DNA from 2 places in the Bacillus sp. Bwzl_19 genome. Region 1 is predicted to be linked to the other one. Evidence: a T-box and tRNA genes for the amino acid it is inferred to sense, from the RefSeq annotation. Region 1 holds a T-box; the other holds one or more tRNA genes.

Region 1 (3,400 bases):
TCGGCCTGGACTTCGCTTTGCCCGCTATGTTTGCGGCGCTGCTGGTGCTGCAATTGCAGGCGTCTGCGTCGGAAAAGCTGAAGCACAATCTTTCCTTAATCGTCTATATGATCATCTTTATGGTCTTGTTATCCTATATCGTGCCGTCACATATCGCAGTCATCGTCTCAACCGTGATTGTGGCAACCATCGGGGTGGTGACGGACAAATGAGCATCAGTACGCAAATGATCTGGATTATACTCGGCTGCATGATTGTTACACTTGTGCCGCGTATCGTTCCGTTTATATTTGTCCGGAACATTCAGATGCCTGAATTGGCTTTAAAATGGCTCTCCTTTATTCCGCTCTGCATTTTGACCGCTCTGGTAACGGAGAGCATGATCGTGAAAACAAATAGCGCTTTGACCTTTGATTGGAAAGCAATGATCGTTCTCATCCCGACATTGCTTTGCGCGATGTGGACAAAAAGCTTATCAATTACGGTCATCACGGGAGTCGTGCTGATGGCCGCCGTCAGGCTGATCTGGTGACAAATAAAAGCCTCCATTCCGCAGAATGAAGGCTTTTTCCTTTATGATGGCGGATTTTCTTCTTCCGCCTCAGGTTCCTCGGCTTTGACTTCGGCGTTCATGCTTTGCTGCTGTTCCCAATGATCCCGCTGCAATCTTTCCTTCGCGATGGTGAACATGAAATTCACGGCGCAGCGCCCCTTCCCTGTTTTGCCTTATACTATGTACTGTACTCATTTCCCGGTGCAGTATTCACAAAACCTAAAAAAGCAGCCTGCCGCATAAAGCGGCCGGACTGCTTTTTATTTTCAGTACGTGATCAGGAAGTATTTTTTCTTTCCGCGGCGCAGTACGGTAAATTGATCTTCGATGCGGTCTTCTGCTGTCAGAAGATGGCTGATGTCCGTCTGGCGCTCGCCGTTAATGTAGACGGCCCCGTTTTGAATGTCTTCGCGGGCCTGCCGTTTTGAAGGCGACAATTTAGATTCCACAAGCACGTCTACTAAAGACAGCTCTTCAGAGCGGTCTTTTTCAAACGAAGGCACGTCTTTAAACCCTACCTTGACGTCTTGAGCGGAAAGCTCTTTAATATTGCCGCTGAAAAGCGCCTGGGAGATATGAACGGCCTGCTCCAGCGCTTCGCGGCCGTGTACAAGAACAGTCACTTCTTCAGCGAGACGTTTCTGCGCTTCCCTTTTCTCAGGAGCCGTCTCCGTTTTTTCAGCATAAGCTTCAATTTCCTCTTTTGACAGGAAAGTAAAGTATTTTAAATATTTGACGACGTCGCGGTCATCTGTATTGATCCAGAATTGGTAGAATTCATACGGCGATGTTTTTTCTTTATCAAGCCAAATCGCGCCGCCTTCCGTTTTGCCGAATTTCGTGCCGTCCGCTTTTGTGACGAGCGGAATGGTAAGACCGAACGCTTTCGCCCCTTCTTCTTCCGATTTTCTGATCAGTTCAAGACCGGCCGTGATGTTGCCCCACTGGTCACTGCCGCCGATTTGGAGTTTGCAGTTCTTTTCTCTGTACAGATTCAGGAAATCGTAGGATTGCAGGATCATGTAGCTGAATTCCGTGTAAGAAATCCCGGTTTCAATTCTTGAGCTTACAGTATCTTTCGCAAGCATGTAGTTGATTCCGAAGTTTTTTCCGACGTCGCGAAGAAATTCAATGATGCTCATTTTTCCGATCCAATCAAAGTTGTTCGCTATGACAGCGGGGTTTTCTCCGGCTTCGAAATCTAAAAATCGGGAAAGCTGATTTTTAATTTTTTGCGACCATTCGACAACGATATCCTGAGTGTTTAACGTACGTTCCGCTTTTTTGCCGCTCGGATCGCCGATCAGTCCCGTTGCGCCGCCTACAAGCGCAATCGGATGGTGGCCTGCAAGCTGGAAACGGCGCAGTGTCAATATCGGCAGAAGGTGTCCGATGTGGAGGCTGTCAGCCGTCGGGTCAAACCCTGAGTATAAACGGATTTTTTCTTCGTTCAGCTGTTTATTCAGTCCTTCTTCATCCGTCATTTGCTGGATTAAGCCGCGGAATGATAAATCTTCTAATAAATTAGTCATTTTGTCTTCTCCTTTGTTTATAGAAATAAAAAACGCCCCTTCGTTTAAAACGAAGGGACGATATAATCGCGGTACCACCCTACTAATAAAAGCCTAAAAAAGCTCTTATCACTCTTCCTGATAACGGACCGTGTCCGTTCTTTCACTACTGAAAGCCTTCCTTTGAAGTACTTTGTTCGCAAAAGCGGTTCATGAGTGTATTCGGCATATCTTATGTACTGATTTTCACCGGCCATCAGCTCTCTGGAACAATCAGATATCCTACTTGTCTCAATCAAAACCTTTTCGTATGAAGCTTACTCATTTTTAACATAAATTAGATGCAATGTCAACGCCGGCTTTAATCTTCCATTGTGGACAGGTCGCCTGCCGGCAGGTTCAGCTCCCACGCCTTCAGGACACGTCGCATGATTTTTCCGCTTCGTGTTTTCGGCAGTTTATCTTTGAACTCAATTTCACGCGGTGCGGCATGCGCGGCAAGCCCTTGTTTTACAAAGAGGCGAATGTCCTCCTTCAGCTGATCGGATGGTTCATGTCCTTCTCTGAGGGCGATAAACGCTTTAATGATTTCTCCCCGGACAGGATCCGGCTTTCCGATGACACCGGCTTCGGCAATCGCCGGATGTTCAACAAGTTTGCTTTCGACTTCAAACGGGCCGACACGCTCGCCGGATGTCATAATAACATCATCGACTCTGCCTTGGAACCAGAAATAACCGTCTTCATCCATATAAGCTGAATCTCCGGAAACATACCAGCCGCCCGGCATGAAATAAGAATCATATTTTTCTTTGTTATTCCAAATGGAATCCATCATGGACGGCCAGCCCTTTTTAATGGCGAGGTTCCCCATCCGGTACGGCGGAAGTTCATTTCCTTGATTGTCAACGATCGCCGCTTCCACTCCCGGAATCGGTTTCCCCATTGAACCCGGCTTGATCTCCATGCAAGGATAATTGCAGATAAGCTGTCCGCCGGTTTCCGTCATCCACCACGTATCATGGATGCGCTTGCCGAATACTTTATGCCCCCACTTGATGACCTCAGGGTTTAAAGGCTCTCCGACACTCAGGACGTGACGAAGTGAGGTAAGGTCAAATTTGGACGCCATTTCATCTCCGGCGCCCATAAGCATTCTGAAAGCGGTCGGAGCGCTGTACCAGACGCTGACACCGAGCTTTTCAATTGTGCCGTACCAGTTTTCCGGACTGAATCTGCCGCCGACGATTACGTTCGCCGCTCCGTTCAGCCACGGCGCAAAAATCCCGTACACCGTCCCGGTCACCCAACCTGGGTCCGCAGTGCACCAGTAAAT
Region 2 (3,400 bases), 1.3 Mb from region 1:
ACCGGCCCCGTCCGAGCTGTTCAAGCGCCCGCCTCAGCTCCGGCTGGAATATAATGATAATCGCTAAAAATCCCCATGTTATCGCTTGGTCCATCAGCCATTGAAGCGTGCTGAGTCCCAAATATGAACTGGCCATCCGGACCAATACGATGACGACGATTCCTTTTAAAAGCTGAACCGCCTTCGTTCCGCGTATGACCATGATTAATTTATATATCACATACCAAACAAGGAGAATATCAACGGCATTGCCGAGGTATTGCAAAAATGGGATGTCCTCAAAAGCCATTTCCTCGTCCTCCAAGAATTCAGTCATTTCGTTTTTCCGTTATGAATTGTGCTGCATGAGCAATATGTACATCATATAGCGTGCTCATTATACCACATTTTGATTTCTCAAGTGAAATGAGCCAGCGTGGCAATCCGTAAAAAAAGAGTAAAGCGATTATACGCTTTACTCATCTTCATTCGGGTCTAAAGCGCTCACAACGCCCTGACCCGCCGATTTCAGTTCGTACCAGACCCAGTCAAACAATTGGTTAATTTCTTCAATCTGCCCGGTGACTTGTCCGGCTGAGGCCATGTATTTTTCTCCGTTGACGACGGTCACATTGCCGTCGACCTTACCTTTAATGACCAGCTTGCCGTTTTTTACTGTGACATCACCCTTTACGGTCTCGCCTTCAGGGACGGTGACCGTGTGATTCTGTACGACAAGGTTCGGCTGCTTGGACACACTGAAATTGTGGTCGTTATGCCAGCTGTTGAAAAAACCGCCGCCCATTAAAATCACAAAAACCGCTGCGGCTGCAATGATCGGATGAGTTTTGATCCATCGTTTAACAGAAGCGCGCTTTTTCTCTTTTGGAAGATTCGCCATAACTTTGGCAGTAAAATCAGCAGGGGCTGTGACATGCGATGTGCTTCGGACGAGCGCTACGGATTTCTCCATTTCATGGAAATGCCGCTTGCAATTCTCGCATGACCGCAAATGTTGTTTTAATACGTTTTCATCTTCAGGAAGGATATCTCCATCAAGATGCTTATGCATAAGCTGCACGATCTGTTCAGGACAGCTCATTTCATCACCCCACTTAAAGATCTCTCAATTGTTTTCTAAGAGCCTCTCTGCCTCTGTGAATCCTTGTCTTGACGGTGCCGACAGGGATATTCAGAATCTCCCCGATTTCAATTAAAGAGAGTTCGTCAATATACTTTAATACAATAACCGTTCTGTACTTGTCAGGCAGCTTTAAAATCTTTTTCTGAATTGTGTCAGACAGCTCCAATGACAATACGGCGTCTTCAGGGAGAACCCCATCCGCAGCGATCTGCGAATACATCGTCAGCCCTTCTGCTCCCGCCACTTCTGCGTCCAGATAGTAATCAGGCTTTTTCTTGCGGATGCGGTCAATGGTCAGGTTGGTCGCAATTCTGTAAAGCCACGTTGAAAACTTTCTGTTGATATCGAAACTGTCGATATTGACATACGCTCTGATAAAAGCCTCCTGCGCAATATCTTCCGCTTCGTGGACATTGCCGAGCATGCGGTAGCAAAGCTGGTAAATCTTATCTTTATAAAGGTCAACGATTTCCGCAAACGCATTTTGATCGCCTTTTTTGACTTGCTTAATTCTTTTTTTAATCAGGTTTTCCATGTTTTATCTTACCTCTGCCCTTCACCGGTCTGTATCTATACGTTGATTGTTTTAAAAGGTTTCATTTTTTTATTACATTTATTTTACCAAATTTCAGGCAGGGTGTAGATGGAAAATACAGAATATACTGCCTTAACAGCAGCTTAAAAATAGTATATCTGATGAACAATTGGAAATCGAGGTAAAGCACCGATACATAAAAAAAGACACCTTATGCAAAAGGTGTCTGAGACTGGGCTAGCTGGATTCGAACCAACGCATGACGGAGTCAAAGTCCGTTGCCTTACCGCTTGGCTATAGCCCAAAAATGGTGGAGGGGGACGGATTCGAACCGCCGAACCCTGAGGGAGCGGATTTACAGTCCGCCGCGTTTAGCCACTTCGCTACCCCTCCGTATTTTTCAGAAAAACAGTGCCGGCCAGAGGACTTGAACCCCCAACCTACTGATTACAAGTCAGTTGCTCTACCAATTGAGCTAGGCCGGCAAATATGGTGGAGGATGACGGGCTCGAACCGCCGACCCTCTGCTTGTAAGGCAGATGCTCTCCCAGCTGAGCTAATCCTCCATATGACCCGTACGGGATTCGAACCCGTGTTACCGCCGTGAAAGGGCGGTGTCTTAACCGCTTGACCAACGGGCCGTTGTGTCCGCGTCGAGCTGACAAAAGTTATTATATACAGGTTGTACCCTATTTGTAAAGAGAAAAATTATTTTTTTTATTTTCAAACTTTTTTACCCGTTTTTTAACTGAAAAACTCATCCCTTCTTTCTTATTTCATTTAAGATGGAGGTATCATAAATATTGAAGGGAATGGACACAGATGATCTTAGTCAGCTCTTGTCTCGGCGGTATCGAATGCAGGTATAACGGCTCCCACGCCGCTTCGGAAAAAATCCTCAGACTCGTGGATGAAAAGAAAGCTGTTATGGTCTGCCCTGAACTTTTGGGCGGCTTCACCACTCCCCGCGAACCGGCGGAAATCATCGGCGGCACGGGCGAAGATGTGCTGAACGGAACGGCGAAAATCGTAACGGCATCTGGTGAAGACGTTACCGCTTTATATATGGCCGGCGCGGAAAAAACACTGGCATACGCAAAAGAAATAGGCGCCGGCACGGTCATCCTTAAAGAAAACAGCCCATCCTGCGGAAGCAGCTTCATCTATGACGGAACTTTCTCAGGGAAAAAGATCACCGGGGACGGCATCACTTCCGCTCTTTTAAAACGGGCAGGCTGCCGTGTGTTATCAGAAGATGAACTGGATCAATTATAAAAAAGGAGAGAAGATATCATGGATGTAACCCTGTCTTTTTACAAACCGGAGCATGCAGACAGGCTGAACGGGTTTGTACTCAGTGAAGAAGATAAAATGTTCTCCGCTCTCCCGAAAGATGTCCTGCCGCAGGCGCTTGTCATCCGGGATCGTTATCCCACAGTCATTTTAAAAGAAGACAGCCCAGTCGGTTTTTTTATTTTACATACCTCAAAAGAAACCATCGCCCCATATTCGAACAACGTGTCTGCCATTTTACTGAGCGCGCTGTCATTACATGCGTCACAGCAGGGAAAAGGTTATGCCAAACAGGCGATGCTGCAGCTTCCCGCTTTTATCGCAAATTATTTCCCTTGGTGTGATGAAATCGTGCTTGCAGTGAATCATCCAATCATCGTGCACAGAACTTGTACCGGTCTTCCGGTTTTATTGATAAAGGGCGGCGCAGGATCGGCCCGATCGGCGAA

What was found. A T-box is a leader RNA that pairs with one kind of tRNA and senses whether it is charged. The one in region 1 lies ahead of tyrS (tyrosine--tRNA ligase), so its partner is inferred to be a tRNA-Tyr.
Region 2: it encodes a tRNA-Tyr, which carries the amino acid that the T-box ahead of tyrS (tyrosine--tRNA ligase) is inferred to sense. The anticodon was not compared.

Annotation. Positions count from the first base shown of each region.
Region 1 covers NZ_CM142729.1:2,567,137-2,570,536, forward strand. The annotation lists gene ACW5MY_RS13585 (AzlC family ABC transporter permease) at 1-212, shown strand, start outside; gene ACW5MY_RS13590 (AzlD domain-containing protein) at 209-532, shown strand; gene sr7p (small protein SR7P) at 574-699, opposite strand; gene tyrS (tyrosine--tRNA ligase) at 820-2,085, opposite strand; T-box leader at 2,136-2,372, opposite strand; gene acsA (acetate--CoA ligase) at 2,426-3,400, opposite strand, start outside.
Region 2 covers NZ_CM142729.1:192,036-195,435, reverse strand. The annotation lists gene cdaA (diadenylate cyclase CdaA) at 1-289, opposite strand, end outside; gene rsiW (anti-sigma-W factor RsiW) at 455-1,081, opposite strand; gene sigW (RNA polymerase sigma factor SigW) at 1,095-1,658, opposite strand; tRNA gene ACW5MY_RS01110 (tRNA-Gln) at 1,891-1,962, opposite strand; tRNA gene ACW5MY_RS01105 (tRNA-Tyr) at 1,967-2,051, opposite strand; tRNA gene ACW5MY_RS01100 (tRNA-Thr) at 2,071-2,143, opposite strand; tRNA gene ACW5MY_RS01095 (tRNA-Val) at 2,149-2,224, opposite strand; tRNA gene ACW5MY_RS01090 (tRNA-Glu) at 2,228-2,299, opposite strand; gene ACW5MY_RS01085 (2-thiouracil desulfurase family protein) at 2,481-2,933, shown strand; partial or broken gene ACW5MY_RS01080 (GNAT family N-acetyltransferase) at 2,952-3,400, shown strand, end outside.